Regions from separate parts of the Paenibacillus sp. FSL R7-0302 genome, predicted to be linked through region 3. Evidence: predicted binding sites of a transcription regulator. Region 3 holds the regulator's gene; each other region holds the start of a gene.
The links. Region 3 encodes Rex, which represses fermentation and respiration genes when NADH is low (regulators of the CRP and FNR family bind a similar motif). Its sites were predicted from a motif close to TTGTGAAATATTTCACAA; they were not measured.
Positions count from the first base shown of each region.

Region 1 (7,422 bases), on a different contig from region 3:
ATTTGAAATTGTGAACAATGTGAGAAAAATCACAATAACTCTTGCAATGTGATAAATATCACAATATAATCAGTGTATAAAGTGAAAACAATCACAAATGCATAGTTTTATAAGCACAGTCACGAGCTCACAAGCCCTACTAAATAAGCTTTTCAACTTGGAGGAGGAAGAAATCATGAAAGTAGCAGTTATTGGATGTACCCACGCCGGAACGGCCGCCATTGTAAATACCGCACAGTTATACCCGGATGCACAGATTACGGTGTACGAGCGCAACGATAATATCTCATTCCTGTCTTGCGGCATTGCCTTATACGTTGGCGGTGTGGTCAAGGACCCGCAGGGACTATTCTATTCCTCCCCGGAACAGCTGGCTGCGCTGGGTGTGCAGACGAAGATGCGCCATGAGGTAATCAACATTGATACCGCCCGCAAAACCTTGAAAGCCCGCAACCTCGTGACCGGCGAGGAAATGGAAGATACTTATGACAAATTGATTATGACAACAGGCTCATGGCCGATTGTGCCTAAGCTTGAAGGAATAGAGATGGAGGGCATCCTGCTCTCGAAGAACTACAATCACTCCAACACCATTATCGAAGAAGCGCAGAAGGTGAAAAGAATTACTGTGGTCGGTGCCGGATATATCGGGGTCGAGCTGGTGGAGGCTTTTCAGATGAACGGCAAGGAAGTTACGCTGATTGATGGGGAAGACCGCATCCTGAGCAAATATCTCGATGAAGAGTTCACCGCACCGATCCAGCAGTCGCTTGAGGATCACGGCATTAAGCTGGCGCTGGGCGAGAAGGTCGCCTCCTTCGCTGGTGAGAACGGAAGAGTGACCAAGGTGATTACGAGCAAGGGTGAACATGAGACCGATCTGGTGATTCTCTGCATCGGCTTCCGTCCGAATACCGAGTTGCTGAAGGGTCAAGTGGATATGCTGCCGAACGGCGCGATTATGGTTAACGATTATATGCAGACCAGCCTGCCGGATGTCTATGCTGCCGGTGACAGCTGTGCGATTCATTACAATCCGACGGGTAAACACGCGTATATCCCGCTGGCCACCAACGCAGTGCGTATGGGAACGCTGGTTGCCCGCAATCTGGTCTCGAACACGATCCCTTACATGGGTACGCAAGGAACGTCGGGTATCAAGATCTACGAGGACAATATTGCCGGAACCGGACTGACTGAAGAGGCTGCCAAGGCTGAAGGGATGGATGCGGAAAGTGTCATGCTGATCGACAACTACCGTCCGGAGTTCATGCCAACCTTTGAGCAGGTTCAGGTAAAAGTGGTCTTTGACCGTGCCACCCGCCGCATTCTGGGCGCGCAGATTATGTCCAAGATGGATCTGACGCAGTCGATCAATACCGTATCGGTCTGCATCCAGAATAAGATGACTGTAGACCAGCTTGGCTTCATCGACTTCTTCTTCCAGCCGCATTACAACAAGCCTTGGAACTTCCTGAACACCGCAGGCCTCCAGGCTCTGCCGAAACTTGCTGCAGTCAAAGAGCCAGTACACGCATAATTGTAAAATATAAAATGTTCTGCCGGAGCCCATTCAGGGCTCTTTTTTTGATGCGGCAATAGACAAGGAGAGCTGCCTCTCAAGTCAACTTCGACTTGTTGAGGCAGCTCAACTTTAACGATACGTGTCGATTACGATTGATTGCGATACCCGGAGATTATATTCTTGACGGCGATAGGATTGCTGTCTGTGGGTCCAATCTCAATAGCAGGCAGGGCCGTTGCGTTTGCGGTTGTCAGATCAATCGGGCGAATCGCTCTTGATTCTCCCACATAAGCCTTAGTGTCGGAGAAGAATGCCAGATCGCCGACAGAAGTAAGCGGAACGAACCGGGTCTGGGCGCGTGTAGTGTTGAAGATTTGCAGACCTCCCGTCGGTAAAGAAGTTGGTTGAATTGTGACCCCAATATACACTTGCCTACGCGAAAGCCGGATTTTATCCTGGCCTTTATAACTGGTGACATCTGGAAGGGCATTGCCATATATGGTTCCCATCCAATCAGCGTACAGGTCATTAAATAGTTTCAGATAGCCTCTATCGTTTTCCGTGGTGCAAAACAATAATTTGTTGTCCAGGTAGACGCCGGATACCGTGTTATCCAGCAAACTTGAGGTCGTAGGCTCGCCTTGTACATCACCGTCATAAAAACAGAGCATACCGGTCTTTCCAAGAGCGATTAGCGAATACCCCTCCGGGTGGACGACCAGTGGATTGTGTGCCGTGTCAAAGGTGAGCTGAAATTGGGACCCGTATGGATGAACGCTGTCATCCTCAATGGATATGGCGGCGACATAATCTCTTCCATCGGCAACCTTACAGGCTACATACATATAGGAGCTATTCTCATTGCTCGCCAAGGCGAAAGGCCGGCCTGGACCGACATCCACATTTTTCAAAACCGTATTCGTAGGAGAATCAATAATCGTAACGTTCTTATCTCCATAATTCGCCACATAGGCTTTCTTGCCATTCGAAGCAACCAAGACTGCAACGGGACGGGCAGGATTGGAGCTCATATTGCCCACGGGAACCGTATTGAGAATGCTATGGGATCTCGTATCAATAATGGAGAGTGAACCGATGCGGGTATTCGCTACGAATAGCTTCTTCTCGTCGGGGTCCATAGCCATAGCGCCAGGGTTAGCACCTACCTGAATCCGCTTGATGATCCGATCTTCTGCAGGATCAATAACAGCGACATAGCCATGTTGATAGTCAATTTCATAAGTCACGTAGACATAAGGATCGCGTGAGGGTAATTTCCTGTTGCTTGCTTCTGCCTTGTTTAAATTCATGGATTAATCCCCTTTCCTGGTGTTGAACCGGATGGACTTCCCGGACCCGGAGGACCGGCTGGCCAGATGGGCAGGCGCACCAGATGGAATACGGATGCCGCATTTGGAAGTCTGCTGTAGGGTATGTATGAATTCTCCAGCCCGACTAGCATAATGTCCTGCCAGATTGTCAAAAAGGGCGGAAATAACGAAGAATAATAGAATCCCACGAGGAAAGCCCATAGGAAAGAACTGCCTCTTTAGGGGAGACATCCGTTTTCTCTTTGTACCGCAGCACCAGCTTTTATGGTAAATTTGACATGTCAGTGAAAACTTTCACGTGGTTTTTATGATAGTGACTTTTATCACGTAAATGTGATTGGGATCACGTTACAATGGCATAAAGGAACAAATTTTAAGTAATTAGAAGGGGATAGGAATCATGGCTTATAACAAACCGCAGGGAATCGCTGAAGTCACGGTAGAGAACGGAGTGAAGAAGGCACATAATCCGCTCAGCACTGTACTCATTCTTGGTTTCTTGGGAGGAGCGTTTATCGCGCTCGGATTTTTGCTGGATATTCGTGTCATTGCAGGTGCGCCTGCCGAGTGGGGGTCCATTGCCAACTTTATCGGAGCAGCCGTATTCCCGGTCGGACTGATCCTGGTGCTGCTTGCCGGAGGGGAACTGCTGACAGGGAATATGATGGCGGTGCCGCTGGCGTTCATTGCGAAGAAGATTTCGTTCTGGGAAGTCATTAAGAACCTCGTGCTGATCACACTCAGCAACCTGGCGGGTGCCTTATTCGTCGCTTATTTCTTCGGTCACATCGTTGGTCTTACATCAGATGGCGTGTATCTGGAGAAGCTGGTAAGTATGGCGGAGCATAAGATCGATGCTACGTTCCTGCAGGCTTTTATCTCCGGGATCGGCTGTAACTGGCTCGTAGCGCTGGCGGTATGGCTGTCGTACGGGGCAGACAATTTCAGCGGCAAAATCCTCGGTATCTGGTTCCCGACCATGGCGTTTGTAGCCATCGGCTTCCAGCACGTTGTAGCTAACATGTTCCTTATCCCTGCTGCGATCTTCGAAGGACATTTCACCTGGGGCCAGTATGTGGCCAACTTCGTTCCGGTCTGGCTGGGCAATCTGACGGGCGGCGCAATCTTCGTGGCTGCGGCGTACTGGATGGCTTATCTGCGCAAGGAGCCGGGTGCTGTGAGCCCAGCCGCAGGCGTACCTGCTGCTGGATTGAAGAAACACGCTTAATCTACAGATTTTGACCCGGTGTGAATCACATCGCTGGTCTGTAACATAGCTTGGCCTAAGCACTTCCTGCTTCTCGGCACCCTGCACCAAGGGATTCGTAGAGACAGGGAGTGTTTTTGTATCGGGTACAGCAGGATCATCCTCCGGACAAAACAAAATTCACCGTGCAATCCGATTCGGGGGAACGAAATCGGATCTCACGGTGAATAAAATAGGGAGTGTTTCATATGGTTCATTACCCCGGCTTCCGGGGAACGAATCAGTGCGGGCGAGGTATTTTTCTTTACGTGTGAAAGAGCGGGTTATAGAATATTAATATCGCTGGCGGCGGTGAAGACAGGATTGATTTTCAATAGGATAATTCCCTGGTTTCCCGCGATACAGCATTAACGCGTATGCTTGCCCCGCCCCCTGTTTTGGGATGATACTGGATGGATTAATGACAGCTATGTTACAGGGGATGACAGACAAGATATGAGATTCATGCAGGCCTATCCGAAGGAAATTAAAGTATTTTTGATTGCCAGTCTTATTAATGCTACCGGCAGTGCGCTGATGTGGCCGCTGGTTACAATGTATGTATTCGATGAACTGGGACGCAGTATGAAGGACGCGGGAATTGTGCTGCTGGTGCAGTCACTCGGCGGGATTGCCGGTCAGCTGCTGGGCGGTTCGTTGTATCATAAGGTAGGAGTGAACCGCCTGATTGTCGGCGCATTAGCGATGAATGCCTTGACGCTGTTTGCCCTCCCGTGGGCGAGCGGAAGCTGGAGCGTATTCATAATCGTCATGGGTCTGATGGGATTGTTCAACTCCCTCTCCCTCCCGGCGATCCAGGCGTTTATCGGTTTCCGGTTCGCGGAGCAGCGCGCAGAGCTGTTCAATATCATCTATGTTGCCAATAATATAGGGGTAGCCCTGGGAACCGCGCTGAGCGGCTTCCTGGGCAATTATATGCTGAGCTTTGTGCTCAACGGGGTGACCTCGGCCGTATTTGCCGGATTCTTCTTCGTCTATCTGCGCAAGGTAGGGACGGCACCGGCTCATAGCACAGTATCGAAAAAGCAACCGCAGCATGAAGTGTCGGGCTGGAGACTCCTCGGCCATATACGGATCTATCTGTTCATGGCGGTGGGCTCGATGTTCCTGCTGATCGGCAATTCGATCTGGAACAGCGGAGTCTCGCCGTTCATTATCTCGGAAGGCTGGTCGAAGCAGCTATACGGCTTCCTCTGGACGCTGAACGGCGTGCTGATCTTCGCGGCGCAGCCGCTGGTCAGCCTGATCAAGCGCGGGTTCGCGCAGACGTCAACCGCGCAGATGACAGCAAGCGCCGTCTTTTACCTGGGCGGGTATGCTGTAATTCTGTTTATGCCAAGCTATCCGGGGATGCTGCTGGGTATGGTGCTGGCTACCCTTGGGGAGATGCTGATCTCTCCGGCGATGCCTTCCTTCATCTCGGAGCATGCCCAGCGCAGCGCGCCGTTCTATCTCGGACTGAGCGGCGGAATTGGCGCAATCGGCCGTGTCATCGGGCCTTATCTGATGGGTGTTCAGTTCGACAGGGGCGGTCTTGCGCCAACCGGCTGGCTGGCTTGCGGCATGGCTGTGCTGTCCGTAGGATTCTTCGCGCTCCACGCCTATATGAACCGTTCCGCTGTACAGCTTGAGCGCAGGGCTGCATAATCGTTCATGCTGCAACTAATCCTTTTACTAACTGCTTAGTAAGGCAAGGGGTGTATAATAATGCAACCAATTAACAGAGATGCTGCACTGCTTATCCGGCCCTCCGAAATCAAGGATGCCCGTGAGCTGATCGTGCTCGATAATATGATCTGGACGGAGAATACAACCCCGGGTCCGCTGATGTGGCGCTCTCGGGAGGACTATCTGCTGCATGCGCCGCCCGGCTCCCAGCTTGTGGCCTTGCAGGACGGGGAGCTATGCGGTTATGTCGGCTTCGGCTGTCCCAGCGGGATGGAGAGCAACCGCCATGTATGCGAGGTGAATATCGCTGTGCACCCGCGCTTTCAGCGGCTGGGTGTAGGCAGCCGATTGATCGCGGAGATCAAGCGCCATGCTGCGAGGCATGGAATCCGCAAGCTGCGGCTGCGTGTGCTCTCCTGCAATACACCGGCGCTTCAGTTCTACCGCAAATGCGGATTCGAGGAAGAGGGACGGCTGCGGGAGGAATTCTACTTAAGCGGACGTTATGTGGATGAAGTATTCATGAGCTGCAGGCTGACGGGAGGAGAAGGGGATGGAGAGTGAAGTGAAGATGCAAGTCGTCTCGCTTAATGTAGGCAAGCCGAAGACGGTAGAGTACCGCGGTAAGCCGCTGGATACCGGAATCTACAAGCTGCCGGTAGCCGGTCCGCTTGCGCTTCGGGTGGGTGGGTTCACCGGAGACGGGCAAGCGGATCTGGTCAATCATGGAGGCCCTGACAAGGCAGTCTGCGTCTATCCGGTGGAGCATTATGCCCACTGGGAGGAGCGGCTTGGCCGGAAGCTGGAGGTTTCCGCCTTCGGCGAGAATATCACGGCGCGCGGACTGCTGGAGACTGAGGTGTGCATCGGGGATGTGTTTGAGATCGGTACAGCACTGCTGGAGGTGAGCCAGCCGCGCTTCCCGTGCTTCAAGCTCACGCAGAAGCATGGACCTGCAGATATGCCGGCCCAGGTGCTGTCCACCGGTTACAGCGGCTTCTACCTTCGCGTGCTGCGTGAAGGCAGCCTTGCGGCCGGGGACCGGATTACCAAGCTTGCGGGCGGAGCAGGCCGTATCCCGGTGAGGCAGGTTCTGTACTCGATGGAGCATGGGCGCAAGGATCATACGGGCCTTGCGGAGCTGGCCGGACTGGAGAGCCTTGCGGCTGGCCTCCGGGAGCGGTTCCAGAGATGGCTGGATGCGGCGGAGGGCTAGGACGCTCGTCCCTCTCCACCCCGCGTGCACATGCCACTCCGCCCAGCCCTTCAAGCAAATAACCGCAAACAAGTGGAACAAGTCCAGCTAAAATAGTTAGTTTCAGCCCAGCAGCTTCCATTCGCTGCGCAGCAGGCCGTACACCGCGTGGTTCACATAACCGGCAGGCAGCTTCTCCGCCTGGCGGATGACCCCTTCGAAGATAAATCCCAGCCGTTCGGGGATCGCTCTGCTGGCCATGTTGCCTGTGGCACAGCGGATCTCGATGCGGTTGAGCTCCAGCTCCAGCAGGGCATAATCGACAAAGACCCGGCAGGCGCTGGTCATATAGCCTTGTCCCTCATAGCCTTCGCCCAGCCAGTAGCCGATGCCGACCGAGCGGTTATGCCAGTCAATCTCGTGATAGCCGATAATA
Region 1 covers NZ_JBBOWB010000002.1:1,211,004-1,218,425, forward strand. Annotated here, with positions in the region: gene MKY96_RS31100 (FAD-dependent oxidoreductase) at 176-1,540, shown strand; gene MKY96_RS31105 (YncE family protein) at 1,672-2,835, opposite strand; gene MKY96_RS31110 (formate/nitrite transporter family protein) at 3,257-4,084, shown strand; gene MKY96_RS31115 (MFS transporter) at 4,559-5,770, shown strand; gene MKY96_RS31120 (GNAT family N-acetyltransferase) at 5,831-6,355, shown strand; gene MKY96_RS31125 (MOSC domain-containing protein) at 6,345-7,007, shown strand; gene MKY96_RS31130 (GNAT family N-acetyltransferase) at 7,110-7,422, opposite strand, start outside.
Region 1: a site for Rex is predicted at 3,139-3,156, ahead of MKY96_RS31110 (formate/nitrite transporter family protein). Genes of this name have one in related genera too.

Region 2 (7,422 bases), 2.6 Mb from region 3:
CTTGCCCTCAGCAGATACGAGAATAGCCCCTTCGCCCCGGACCGCTTCACCGATCAGGTAGGATTTCTCCTGCTGTACGGTCGGGTGAACCTGAATCTGATCCAGGTCTACGGTAGTTCCGCCGACCTTCTCGATCATGGCAATACCGTCGCCCGTGCTGCCAATCTGGTTAGTGGTGACCAGGCCTTCCAGGTCCGGTCTGACTTTGGAGATCAGCTCCTTGTTGGCACCGAAACCGCCGGTGGTTACGATAACTGCTGCTGCGCTGATCGTTTTGTCGTCGGCCTGGTTGAACAGCACCTTCACGCCGTTCACCTTACCGTCCTGTACCGTTAGTTCCTTCACATCCGCATTGACGAATAGCGGAATTCCCTGCTCCTGAACATTGCGGACGAGGCCTGCTACAAGATATTGTCCCACTGCCGAGCCGTCTTCAGGACGGTGCGTACGCTTCTCCTTCATTCCGCCGGTAATCGTAATATTGTTCAAGCGGATTCCGATGGAATCGAGCCAGTCAATGGCCCCTGCGGATTGATCCACGAAGAAGTGCAGCAGCTCCTTATTGTTCGTATCATGTCCGCCCTTAAGGGTCTCTTCATAGAACAGTTCGTTGCTGTCTTCGATGCCCTGCTCCTTCTGGAACTTGGTCTGCGATGCATTCATTCCCGAGGAGGATTTCGTAGTATTGCCGCCAGCTACCGGCATCTTCTCCAGAATGACCGGGTTCATGCCGGCCGCTTTGGCTTCCAGTGCAGCAGACATTCCCGCACCGCCCGCGCCGACGATGACGATATCATATTTATCTTTTAACTGATCATACGGAGTATAGCTCGCTTCGGATGCCCCCGATACGGCCTCTGCTGTCTCTTTAGGTGCAGCCGTTGCTGCAGGCTCTGTGGTCGCGCTGTTTGTTCCCTTGCTCTCATTCTTGCTGCTGCCCGCATTGTTGTTTCCGCAGCCTGCAATCACCAGCATCACAGAGAGAATGAGGATAAGTGCCGCTGTTAATCTCTTATTCATGTGAGTTGTGCCCCCTTGTGCATATTTTCACAATTATCATAGCGTCAAAGAAGCGGTTTGTGGAACCTTCCGTAAATTATTAAAGAGTTTTGTAACTAAAGTAAGCGGGCATATGGACCTTAAATGTTCACATCCCCTCCTCCTCCTTCACCTCATAAGGCACATCCACGATAAAATGCGCTCCCGGCCCGCAGCCGGCGGCAAGCTCAAGATGGCCCTTGAGTTTGTCCACACTTTTCTTCACCAGATATAGGCCGATCCCCCGCTGTTCACCCTTGGAGGAGTAGCCCTGAACGAAGATCTTCTCCTTCAGGCCTGCCGGAATTCCCGGACCGTTATCGCTAACCTCGCATAGCAGCCGCCCCTCTTCATATTGAAAAGCAAGCTCCACGCGCTTCACGGGTTGCTCGCGGAGCTCCCCCAGCGCCTCCAGAGCATTATCCAGCAGATTGCCGGCAATCGTAATCAGCTCATGAATCACCTGCGGATCGGCCGGCTCCGGCAGATAGCTGTCCCCGGTCAACAGCAGCTCGATTCCCGCTTCGCGCGCCCGGCTCAGCTTCCCCAGCAGAAATCCGGCCATCACCGGGTCCTTGATCTGTCTCGTAATCGCCCCGATCTCCTTCTGGTAGTTGCTTACCGTCCCCAGAATATATTGCTGCAGCTCATCATACAGGCCCATATGTGTCATGCCCATTATCACGTGCAGCTTGTTCATGAACTCATGGGCACCGGAGCGCAGCGCTTCTGCATAGACCGAGACTCCCGACAGCTTCTCCGCCAGCACAGCCAGCTCGGTCTCATCCCGGAAGGTGGCAATCGCGCCAACAATATTACCGTTAACACGGACAGGAAGGCTGTTCACCAATAGAGAGCTGTCTCCCAGCTCCAGCTCCCGGTCCTGTATTCCTTCTCCCTCAGCCAATACCCGCTCCAGACCCAGCTCCGGCCAATACTCGGCAATCTGCCGGTTCATGGCGCTCCCGCCAATCCCCGCTGCCCTCAGAAGCCGCTGCGCCTCCATATTAAGGATGGTGATCCGCGCCTCCTGATCTACGGCAATAATTCCCTCGCGCGTGGATTCCAGCATCGCACTGCGTTCCTGGAGCAGCTTGGAGATGTCCTCCGGCTCCATCCCGAACACCATCCGCTTGATCCGGGCTGCGAGGATGAATGCTCCTCCCGCTCCAAGCAAGGCTCCCGAGACCAGAATCGCAATAATCGTCCACTCATTCATCAGGACCAGCCGCTCGACCCGCTCCAGGGACAGACCGGCAATGACCACTCCCACCTGATGCCCCCGGTTGTTATAGACCGGCACGAAGCCGCGCAGGGATCTGCCGAGCGGCCCGGCCCCTTCGGAGATACTCTCCCCTCCGCGCAGCGATATCTCCTGACCGCCTCCCGCAAAGGGCAGACCGACCAGCGAGGCATCCGGATGGGAATAGCGGATTCCCTTCATATCTGTCACTACCACGAACATAATATCATTACGGCGGGCGATTCTTGAGGTGTAGTCCTGAATCTCCTTGCTGTTGCCTTCACTGAGTCCCTCCGAGACCAGCGGAATCAGGGCGATGGTACGGGCAATCGTAATCGCCTTATCCTCCAGCGCCTGCCGGGTCTGCGGAATAATCTGATTGCGGAAAATAAAATATAAAATCAGCAATACCAGCAGAACAACGGCAGACACCATGACGGCAATCATTGTGCGCAGACTGTAGCTTTTTTTCCTGGCCACTTGTGCGAAGACCTCCCTTCATGTCCCATGTTCCTATACCATTCGAACTATATTAGTTGAACCTGAATTTGTAAAGCTACTCCCGGGAATCGCTTCCTGGGGATGGAACTATGCAGCAAGCCCAGCCGTTCTGCCGGAGACAGGAGGGCTGGGCTTGCTCGGGTGATATGACCACAACTCTTTTATAAGCAATTGAATGATGACTTACTGCTTCTTGGCCTGTTCCAGCGCCTGGGTCACCGCTTCAATAATTCCGCCGCTGGAGCCGGAAGCACCAGAGAGAGCGTCTACGCCTTCTGTGGTTTGTTTTTCAATAATTTCAGGAATCGTATTCTCCACGGCCGCATCGATCATCGCCTGCGTCTCCTTATGCTCCTCTACGGTAATAGCGTCGATCTTCTCATCCTTGATCTCTACCGCCACTTTAATATCACTCTTGACCCCTTTGCCTGTACCATCATATGTCCCGTCCACATACTTGCCGGAAGATGAAGAGCAGCCCGCCGTTAGTACTGTTGCAGCCGCGAGGGCAGAGAACAGCAAGGTTTTTGTCCACTTGTGCATGAGTAATTCCTCCTTCTAAAAGTTCCTATTTCTTAAGTGCCTTCACAGCTTCATCCGCTGCAATCCGCCCGAAGGTAGTGATGTCTGCCAGAGCATTACCGCCCAGACGGTTCGCGCCGTGTACTCCGCCGGTTACTTCGCCCGCAGCATACAGCCCGGCAATGACCTGATCCTTGGTATCCAGTACCTGAGCCTGAGTGTTAATCGCTACTCCGCCCATGGTATGGTGGATTCCCGGTGTTACCTGAATTGCGTAATATTTACCCTTTTCAAAAGACAACTTAAGATCCGGCCGTTCAAACTCTGTATCCTTACCGGAAGCAACAAAGCCATTATACGTATTCAGTGTATCTGCCAGTGCTTGGCCGTCTACACCGATCTGTGCCGCCAATTCTTCAGGTGTTGCCGCTTCTTTGACCAGATCCATTCCAAAATAAACCTCGGTTGCCTTCAGGTTCGCACGCAGCTCATCATTGAAGATCAGATAAGCTACTTTGCCGGACTGGGCCAGAATATTCTGGGACACAACATCGCGGGTCAGCAGTTCATTCGTGAAGCGCTTGCCTTCGCTATTGACCAGAATTGCACCGTCTCCGCGTACCCCTTCTGTGATCAGCACGCCTTGATTCGGAATGGTGGTCGGATGAATCTGAATCTCCTTCATGTCTACCAGCTTGGCACCGATCTTCTCTGCCATCGTTGTACCATCGCCGGTTGCGCCCGGATGGTTAGTGGTGGAGAACCCTTCCAGCTTCGGCTGGTACCCCTTGATCATGTCCATATTGGCTCCAAAACCGCCGGCCGCCAGAATAACGGAATTCGCACTGATCGTGTACTGCTTGCCATCCTTATCCGTCACCTTCACTCCGGTAACCACGCCGTCCTTATTCTTGACGATCTCATCGGCAGTCGTCCGCAGGCGCACATCAATTTTGTACTCCTCCAGCTTCTTCTTCAGCGCGACTACGATGAAATTCCCTGCCGCTTCTCCGCCTGCCGGACGGTGAATCCGGTTCACGCTTGCCCCGCCTGCGCGTCCCACCTCAGACAACTCGGCTCCATTCTCCTTCAGCCACTCCACCGAAGCCGCCGCGCCGTTCGTAAGCGTTCTGACCAGATCCGGGTTATTGAGATTCTTGCCGCCCTTCATGGTATCCTCGAAATGCAGCTCCGGACTGTCCTTGATTCCGGCAGCCACCTGATAAGGTGTTCCTGCCGCATTCAATCCGCCTTCCGCACGGACGGTGTTTCCTCCAAGCATAGGCATTTTTTCGACTAGTATCACCTTGGCTCCCTGATTATGCGCTTCAATGGCAGCAGTCATTCCCGCGCCGCCGCCGCCGATAATTACGATGTCCGTAGACTCCCCTTTGGTGCTGTTACATGCAGGCAATACCACCAGACTTGCCAGCAGCAGCCCCTTGCCCAGCAGGCTTCCCCATCTCTTTCTGTTCATTCTGTTCTCCTCCAATTGTAATTGTGCATATTTTCACAATCATCATAACCTGAAGGAGCCCTGACAAGAATATTTAGTAATTAAAGAAATGATAAAGTAAATAAAGGTAGTGAATTTGCTTGAATGTGTTTATAGATTTATAATTGGAGCTTATACAACCGTATCACTAGGAGGAGCAGAAACTATGGAAAAAAGCGAAAAATATTGGCTGGCCGGTGCTGTTCTGGCAGCAGCCGGTGTCTCCCTGATGAGCTACACCGCGAGCCGCTATACTTCATTCAAAAGAGTAGTTACCCGAACCGTCCGTCTGGAAGATATCGCCGCTCTGGAAATTACCCGCCTGTCTTCTGTTCCCGGTGAACAGAAGGACGTTGTGCTTACTGAGCCGGAAGCGATTAAGCAGATTTACGATGATTTCTCCGGCGTCCGCCTGATGAAATCCGCCCGCAATGTGAGCACAGACAACAAGTACAGCTATTACATTACCATTGTCCAGGCCGACCGGAAGCAGCGGTTCGACATTATTTTGAAGGGCAAGCATCACATGATTATCTATGACAATGACATGAACAACCCGCACCTGGTAGCCTACAAAATCATTAACGAGTTTAGTCCGCTGGCTCTGCAGCAGGCCTTCGAGTGATGCTGCGTACGCTTATGTATGGCATAGCTTAATAGCTTAATTAACCTTCACAGCTACTGTGACGGCTATATGGAGTCATGGAACGCCTGGGGCAGCCTGGGGCAACCGTGACTCCGTTTTATTTAAAGAGAACGCTCATAGATATTTACGGATAAGTTCATGCCCTTCAGGTCTCACCTTATACATATACACCGGCCTGCCTACCGCCCCGTAGCTAAGCTCCATTTCCAGAATCCCTGCCTCCGTCAGAAAAGCCAGATACTTACGGACCGAGATCCGCGAGATGGGCGCATGGCTGCTGATATCCTCCGTGGAGAACACCGGGCTCTCCAGCCGGTTAATCGTGCTCCAGATGCTCTCCAGGGTGCCCTCGGCAAGTCCCTTGGGCAGCGGCAGGGCAGCGGACTTCTCCTCTTCCGTTCCCAGCGAATGCCGTAGCAGCTTATCCAGCTGCTCCTGGCTGAGATGCTCCTTGTGCATCAGCTTATAATCCTCACGATACGCCGACAAGGCCGCCTGAAAGCGGGCAAACTCAAACGGCTTGATCAAATAATCCACGGCCCCGTTCTGCAGCGCTTTGCGGATGCTGGCATTGTCACTGGCGGCGGAGATCACAATGATATCCACCTTGCTCCCCTGCTCCCGCAGTGCAGAGAGCAGCTGCAGCCCGCTGACGCGCGGCATATAAATATCCAGCAGCACCAGATCTACCTGCTGCTCCTCCAGCATAGTTCTCGCTTCATCCCCTGTCGCCGCCCAGCCCGCATACTCAAAGCCCGGAACCTGCTCCAGATAATGCCGGTTGAACTTCGCCACCATCGGGTCATCCTCTACGATCAATACTTTAATGTTCATGGGTTCTCCTTGTCTTTTGTGCAACTATAACTACAACTAATATAACATTGCGGCGGGGAATTTTGGAGGGAGGTGTGCTGAGACATAGAATCAAAACTAACAAAAAGACACCAATTCGAGAAATTACCCGAACGGTGCCGAAAAAATTAAAATCCCAAAGATTCACCAACGAGGATAACCTTTATTCTCCCCGCTGTTTTACACATTCTTGTTTCGACGATGTAAGAACAGATACAATCCTCTGATTTACAATCTGCGCAAGCACCATTGATCAGGCAGGGCGTTTTTTGCGGTGAATGTAAAAATGGGCTGGACGAACTCGAACAACGGCTTGCATTAATGGGGGCGGCGTAGGTTCTGGCTCTAATTACTGCGTCTTCAGCGGTCTTGCACACCTTATTCATCCCAACGACAGCAACCACACTTCTCGGTCCAAAAGTAATCGCTGCCGCCCGATTGCCCACACTGTCGATATTGACCAATATCCCATCTTCGCTAACCGCGTTGAAGCTGGTTAAATAGGTGTCGCACAAAAGAGAGTGGCGCATGAGATCATAACGTTCCTCCATCGTTTGCGCTGTATCACGATCAATGACTGTATAGCTGCCTTGGCGGACCCGATCAAGAAGCCCGATGTCCTCCAGCGTGACTGACCCGCCCCAAGATACCGAAGAATGTTCCTCAATTAAGGATAGTGCCTTTTCTGCAGCTTCTATGGCGTTATCACAGTAATAAGCCTCAAACTTTCTGTTTTGCAGATTCTTAATAACCTTGGTAGCTAACAGCCTATTTCTCGCTTTGATTGAATCTTCTTTCGTTTGCATGGTTCTTCCTCCGTTCTGACGTTAGACAAGGTGGCTAAACTTCGTGTGTATGTATAATTAATATAGTATAGTAAAAAGAAAAAGGATGTTGCACATGCAACGAGAAGCCGCTCATGAATAACTTAGCTTCCCTGTGTCAATCACGTTTGTTTGCGGGGATTTCCCCAGATGATATTTCCCAAATGCTAAAATGTCTGTCAGCCACACGGAAAGAATATGCAAAAGATGAGATGGTAGTCCGGGAGGGCGATTTCGTTGATGATGTCGGCATCATATTGCAGGGTACCGCTCAAAGTACGAAATTGAACGTCAAAGGAAA
Region 2 covers NZ_JBBOWB010000001.1:4,576,383-4,583,804, forward strand. Annotated here, with positions in the region: gene MKY96_RS19830 (flavocytochrome c) at 1-1,020, opposite strand, end outside; gene dcuS (DcuS/MalK family sensor histidine kinase) at 1,148-2,761, opposite strand; gene MKY96_RS19840 (FMN-binding protein) at 2,966-3,325, opposite strand; gene MKY96_RS19845 (flavocytochrome c) at 3,351-4,781, opposite strand; gene MKY96_RS19850 (hypothetical protein) at 4,966-5,424, shown strand; gene MKY96_RS19855 (response regulator) at 5,560-6,279, opposite strand; gene MKY96_RS19860 (lactate utilization protein) at 6,426-7,103, opposite strand; gene MKY96_RS19865 (Crp/Fnr family transcriptional regulator) at 7,217-7,422, shown strand, end outside.
Region 2: a site for Rex is predicted at 4,803-4,820, ahead of MKY96_RS19845 (flavocytochrome c). Genes of this name have one in related genera too.

Region 3 (7,422 bases):
CTGTTGTCTAGCGGCGCAAAGGCCTCGCGGATCGGCTCCCCGTACAAGATAAACCCGCGATGGTAGACTACTGTAAAATGCGCCGCCAGATCAGCATCCTCAAAGCCGCCGCACAGATAATTCTCATCAGCTCTGTACCGCTCTACATGTGCTTCCGAAAAGTGAAATTCAAAAGGCGTAGGATACACAAAATTGCGCAGGTATGTCTTAAGGACGATAGATAGTTCAATTCCGCGCTTATTCGGCAGACTGTCATGATAAGCTACAATACGCCTGGCAAGTCTATGACTGACCTCTGCGGGCAGCTTGTCATGTACGACGATCAGCAGATCGATATCGCTGGTATCGGGGTGAAAACAGCCCATCGCCAGTGAGCCATGCACGTAAATTCCCGACAGATTCTCCCCCAGCTCCTCCTTGAACAGATCCACCGCCTGATACAAATATGCCAATATTTCCAATTTCATCAACCTCCTTGTTACATTCAACATGCAAGTTATTGATAGCAGATTAGGGATTACTTTTAATATATCAATTGATATATCTCAGAAGTGAAGGGGTACCGATTTCCTTCATCCCTCACCGTCAAAATAATAAAATAACCCCACAAAGTGGGGCTTTAGCGTAGGTGATGACTCAGGTACTTTGCGGGGACCTCAAAACATATAAATTTATCTGTTAAAAAAACGGAAGAACAGATAAACTGTTCCCCCGCATGTATTCTTCCGCTGAGCGCTTAGCTTAACGGTTCGGCAGACTGTACCCCTCACCGATGGCGCTGCCATCCTTGAAGCGGTAGAAGCTGTAATAGAATCGCCCGTCTTTTTTGTAAAATAGCTGCCAGGCATATTCCCCGTTGTATACACCGGGCAGCAGCCGTTCAATCGTAATGTCCGGCAGCTGAGCGGCTATGATTCCGCGCATTTTCTCTTCTGAGGTGCCATTGCTCAGTTCCTCAGCATACAGGTCGTTGTCGCCTCCGGCAGGCTTGCCCTCCAAGGTGAAACGGACCCACACCATCAGATCGGTCCCTGCTTCATTCTTGCCGGTCAGCACCCAGTAGATCTCATTCTCATTCCAGACAGATTTCTGGGCCTTGGTAACCTCTGTTAGTCCGGCACGCGCCCGGGCCAGCTCCTTGGCCTCACTCCGCTCGTTCCACTGGTCCTTCATAATGTAGGCATAGAACTGGCTTAGTCCGAACAGAAGGAGCAGCACCACGGTAATCCCCAGCCAGATCCATCTTCTCCTCTTCTTCTTCACCACGCTGCTTCCTTTCCCGTTCCCCTGAATTACCGTTTAAGCAGGCTCTCGAACGTCTCCTGTGCTTTGCGGCGGATGGCTTCTTCATCAAGTGTCAGGCATTGTCCATGCTTCACAACCTGTCGGCCGTTCACCCATACATGCTCCACATCCTTGGCACTTGCCGAATATACGGCATGGGAGAGCAGATCGGTATGCGGCAGCAGATGCGGCTGGTCAATATCAAGTGCGATGAAGTCGGCCTTCATTCCTGCGGCAAGCCGGCCTACCCCGCTTAGGAAAATAGACTGCGCCCCATACTCCGTAGCCATCAGAAGCGCCTCAGGAGCCGGTACCGCTGTGGGATCACCGCTTACGCCCTTGTGAATCAGAGCCGCCAGCCTCATCTCTTCGAACATATCCAGATTGTTGTTGCTTGCCGCGCCGTCTGTACCCAGGGAGACCTTAATCCCGGCTCTCAGCAGTTCAGGAACACGCGCAACCCCGCTGGCCAGCTTCAGGTTACTGCCGGGGTTATGCGACACGCCAACGTTATGGCGGGCCAGAATCCCGATCTCTTCATCGTTCAGATGAACCCCGTGGGCAATGAGCGAAGGACGGGTGAACATCCCGAGCTTCTCCAGATGTGCGACCGGACGCAGGCCATAGTCGGCCACGTTCTGCTCCACTTCATGGCGCGTCTCGGACATATGGGTGTGCATTGGCAAGTCCAGATCATGGGCAGCCTGCACAAACTTCATGAAAAACTCTGGAGGACAGGTGTACGGGGCGTGCGGTGAGAGCATGGTCGTAATTCTGCCGTCAGCCTTGCCGTGCCAGTTACGGGCAAAAGCAATCGCCTCAGCGAGCTTGGATTGCTGTACCTCTTCCGGGCACAGCCCAATTACGCCGCGCATCAACACCGCACGAATACCGGACTGCTCGGTCACTTCCGCTACCCGGTCCATATGATCATACATATCGAGGAAGGTGGTTGTGCCGCCCTTCAGCATCTCCAGCACGGACAACGAGGTTCCCCAATATACATCATCACCAGTGAATTTCTCTTCCATCGGCCACATCTTCTCCTGCAGCCAAGACTGAAGCACCATATCGTCGCCATATCCGCGCAGCAGTGACATTGCAGTATGACCATGGGTATTGACCAGACCAGGCATGAACAGCAGACGGCTGCCGTCTACGACCTGTGCGCCATCCTCCACTGCCGGCTCAGCTTCACCTATGTAAGTAATCAATTCATTCTCCAGGGTCATGTACCCGCTCAGAACCGGCTTGTCACTGCCCGGAACCAGGAAGTGCCCATTCTTGATTATCGTGATCTTACTGCTCATCTTCAGCCTCATCCTTTCCATCATGCAAATAATAAGCCAAGCTCTGCAGATCTGTGGTGAAATCTGCGGCATGAATCCGGATATTGGCAGGCGTCTTGAGAATAACCGGTGCGAAGTTCAGAATCGCCTCGATACCGGAATCGACAAGAATATCAGCTACGTTCTGGGCTTCGCTGTCGGGCACGGTAATAATCCCGATCCGGATGCCCTGCGAGCGGATTGTACTGCTTAGCTCCTCCATCGGCTGCACAACCAGCGAGTTGATTTGCTGGCCCACCTTCGGCGGGTAGGCATCGAAGATGGCAGTAATCTTCATTGTATCCTTTAAGTAAGCGTTGTAGTTTGACAAGGCATGACCGAGATTACCGGCTCCAACCAGTGCAACATTAATTTGCTGGTCAAGCTTCAGGATATGGCGGATCTTCTCAATCAGATAAGATACATCATAGCCGATGCCTTTTCTGCCAAAATCACCGAAATAAGCCAAATCCTTGCGGATCTGGGCGGGATTCAGATCAAGCTTCTGGCCCAGCTCCTGAGAAGAGACTGTGGAGATTTCACGTTTTTGGAGATCGTTCAGGAAACGCAGGTACACTGGGAGCCTGCGCACGACGGCCTCCGATATTTTATCCGATTTCATGTATTCTCCTCCTTCAAGTTGATGTAACATCACAAATTCGCTTCATGTAATGCCGATTATAGCAACCGTGCCCCGCCGCCTGCCGGAGTGGCAGGGCAGGCGGGAACGGATCTTCAGGTTAATCATGACTTATTAATAATAGCAATAGCAGATGAATTAGGAAACCCCGCCGTCATCCAGCCATTCGGCAATTCTCGGGACCATCTGCTCGGTGAGCATATGCTCCATCTTGGGACCGGGGAGCGAGTACAGGAAGTACTTTCCGTAATGCGATTCGATGACTCTGGTATCGTACACAATTACGATGCCCCGGTCCTGCGCCGTGCGGACCAGCCGCCCGAAGCCCTGCTTGAAGCGGATGACGGCCTGCGGCACGGACAGCTTCATGAACGGATTCTTCTTCTGTGCCTGAAGCAGCTCCGACTTCGCTTCTGCCAGCGGGTGATTCGGCGGCTGGAACGGCAGTCTGACAATCGCCAGGCAGGTCAATGCTTCTCCCGGGATATCCACCCCTTCCCAGAAGCTGCTGGTACCCAGCAAGACCGAAGCCGGGCTATCCTGGAAGCGGCGGATCAGCTTGCTCCGGCTGCCGCCTTCCACGCCTTGTCCCAGCACCGCGATATCCTGTGAGGCAAGTGCCTCCTTCAGCGGTTCATACACCTGGCGCAGCATCTTGTAGGAGGTGAACAGCACCAGCATCCGCCCCCGTGTTGTTACAGCTGTCTCGGCAAGGGAGTGCACGAGGGTGTCCACAAAGCGGGCATCCCCTATACTTCCCTTGACGCTCGGGAAGTCCCGGGGAATGACCAGGAGCGCCTGCTCACGATACTTGAATGGCGATGGAAGCAGTGCAGTCATCAGACGCCGCTGCTCGGCAGCCTCGCCAAGACCCAGGTTATCGATCATGAACTGGAAGGATTTATCCACAGATAAGGTGGCCGAGGTCAGGATAATGCTCTTCTTCTTATCGAAGAACAGCTCCCTGAGCTGGGTGCTGACATCTACGGGAACAGCATACATTTGCAGCGACTTCCCCTTATAATTACCGCTTCCCTCCAGCCAATACACAATATTCTCATCGTTCAGGCTCATGAAGAAGCGGATCTGCTCTCTAATGGATGCCAGATCCTTGAATAACCCGCCGATATCGGTCACAAGGCTGTCTGAGGAGGATTGGCTGTCCGTGTCACGCATCTCACTGAGCATTTTGTCGCCCTTGCGGATGATATCGCTCAGACTGAGGTTCAGTGTATTCTCAAGGGCAGCCAGCTCCTCCCAATCCTTCGGCTTCTTGCCCGGCTGCAGGCGTGCCACCAGTTGGCCTGCTTCACCGGCCCCGGCATCGCTGCGCTCGGGCAGCAGGCTGAAGAGCCGGTCACTAAGCGCATCCCAGGACTCCTTCACCGTCAGCAGATCTGGATAGATCCGGTCGATCACGCCGCTCCATTCGGAAGCCTGCTCACTGCCCGAAGACTGCAGACTCTGGCGGAGGGCAGGCAGCTGCCCGCTCCGGCTATCCTTATAGAGACGGGTGAGGGTATGGGCGAATGTGAAATATTTCATCTGCATGCCAAGATGCTTGCCGGCAATATCCTCCAGATGATGGGCTTCATCAATAACAAGATGGTCGTACGCCGGAAGAAGCTGATGCCCGGCTTTGACATCTGCGAACAGCTTGGAGTGATTGGTGACCACCACATCGGAGATCCCGGCTTCATGCTTGGCCCGGTGGTAATAGCATTTGCGGAACCAGGGACAGGCGCGTCCCAGGCAGGAGTCGGTATCACTGGCTACAGTCTCCCAGAAATCGCCGCCCCGTCCGCTTAAGTTAAGCTCCTCATCATCGCCGGTCGTCGTCTGGGTCAGCCAGACGAGCATTTGCGCAGCGGTGAGCGCTTCTTCCCTTGGACTCGTAAAGTCCTTTTTGTTCATTCTATGTTCGAACTTGCGCAGACACAAATAGTGCCCTCTTCCCTTAAAGATGGAGGCCTTGAACGGGAACGGCACAACGCTGGTTAAGAGCGGGATATCCCGCTCCCGCAGCTGATCCTGAAGGTTAATGGTATGAGTGCTGACCATCACCTTCTGATTACTTTTCACACTATGGTAGATGGCCGGAAGCAGATAACCCAGCGATTTGCCGGTGCCTGTTCCCGCTTCAATCAGCAGATGCTTGTCCTGCTCAAGCGCTGTAATGACCTCATGGATCATCAGCTCCTGGGCTTCCCGGCTCTCATACTGGGGAAGAACAGCCTTCAGCCGCTTGGTTACCTCATCCATATATTCTTCAAAGGTAATATTCTCCAGCGGATTGACGCTTCCTTCCTCCCGTGGCGTAGCCAGCTCTGCCCAGTCCCCCACAGCCAGCGCAAGCTGGCGGTAGAAGCTCAGCTCACCTTCCGGCTGAAAGGTCTCCATCTCCCGCTCCCGCAGCAGACCGTCGAAATACCAGGCCAGATCACTGTCTTCGTCCGCGAACAGCTCATTCAGCCGCTGAATCGTCAAGAGCGGCAGACTCTGCAGCTCTTCCAGACATTTGAGCAGCACAATAGCCGTGGCAAGCGCATCACTGTCCGCCTGATGGGGACGGTCATGCGTAATGCCGAAGTGGCTGCTTACCGCGCCAAGCTGATAGGTGCTCAGCGAGGGAAAGCATATTTTGAGAAAATCGATCGTATCCAGAATCCGCCCCTGAAACGGCAGGTAGCCGCAGCGGTCCAGCGCATTCTGCAAAAAATGAAAATCAAACGCGACATTGTGTCCAACGAGGACGACATCATCCAGCAGCGGCACCAGCTCCATCATCATCTCATCGAGCTCCGGCGCATCCTGTACATCGCTGTCTGTAATTCCGGTCAGGCCCGTAATAAAAGGAGGAATTGGCGCTCCGGGCTTGACATAGGAACCATACACCCGGGAGATCGTCCCGTCTTCTTCTATAATGGCAAGGCCAACCTGAATGATCTCTCCCACAGATTGGGTTCCCGTAGTTTCAAAATCAAGCACGGCAAATTTCATTATAAGTTCTATTCCCTTTCACTTGAGACTCTTTATCAGCATAACAGAAGTTACGAAAAAAGGCGATGCACACCCCGGGAAACGGGGCACATCGCCTAAAGAAACCGAGGATAAATTATAAAAGCGAAACCAGCTGATGGCCAAACTCCAGCTTCCCGCCCCGCCTGCGGCATACCTCCAGATTCACATTCGGCTCCGGCAGATCCGGGTCATGCAGCAGCGACAGGCTGAACAGCTCACTGGCCTCATTGAAGCGTTCCTGGGAAGCCCGGATACAGCCCAGCGCATTATAGATCATCGCCTTCAGCTTTTCCTCACGGATCAGGCCCAGCATGTGATTCAGATGTCCCCAGGCGGTATCGCCTTCTCCCTCCTGCAGATAAGCCATGGCCAGATACAGGCGGGCAGCGAGGCTGTCCGGATACTGTGCCGTAACCTCCCTGAACTGTTCAATGCATTTGCGGTACATCAGCAGCTTGTAATAGCCCTGGCCTCTGACAAAAGCATCCATCCCAAGCTCGGGCGCTTCCTCTTCCGGCAGCTCGTCTGGCGGAGCCTGAAAATCCGCCTGTTCCCGGAACTCGCTCAGCTTCTCGGCGAAGACCAGCCATTCGTCCATTACATTATCACTGATTCGGTGGAGCATATTATACTTGGATAAAAGATCGCTTCGGCGGGCATCCTCCGCAGTAGGATAGTCGGCTTTGATCTCCTGGAGCATCTTGTTCATCTCAGCAAATAAATGTTGAAACACCGGACATCCCACCCTTACTGATAATGAAGTCAGCTTAAGCTTGCCTTACTTCATTATCAGCAAGTACAGGGGTCTTCATCCCTGCCATTGATTACATGGCTCAAAGCTCAGAATTCAGGCAATCGTCGCGTGAATCTCATGATCCGCCAGCTTCACCGGCTTGTTGCCCGCATCAACAAACACTACAGTCGGCTTGTGCGCCGCCAGCTCCTCGGAGGACATGACAGCGTAGGATATAATAATCACTGTATCGCCAGGCTGTACCAGACGCGCCGCCGCCCCGTTCAGACAAATGACGCCGCTGCCGCGCGGACCCGGAATGACATAAGTCTCCAGACGGGAACCGTTATTATTATCCACGATCTGCACCTTCTCGTTCTCCAGCAGGTCTGCAGCTTCCATCAGATCTTCATCAA
Region 3 covers NZ_JBBOWB010000001.1:1,939,103-1,946,524, reverse strand. Annotated here, with positions in the region: gene MKY96_RS08330 (aminoglycoside adenylyltransferase domain-containing protein) at 1-461, opposite strand, end outside; gene MKY96_RS08325 (cell wall elongation regulator TseB-like domain-containing protein) at 742-1,263, opposite strand; gene MKY96_RS08320 (amidohydrolase) at 1,293-2,594, opposite strand; gene MKY96_RS08315 (redox-sensing transcriptional repressor Rex) at 2,584-3,234, opposite strand; gene dinG (ATP-dependent DNA helicase DinG) at 3,391-6,252, opposite strand; gene MKY96_RS08305 (tetratricopeptide repeat protein) at 6,368-6,982, opposite strand; gene panD (aspartate 1-decarboxylase) at 7,121-7,422, opposite strand, start outside.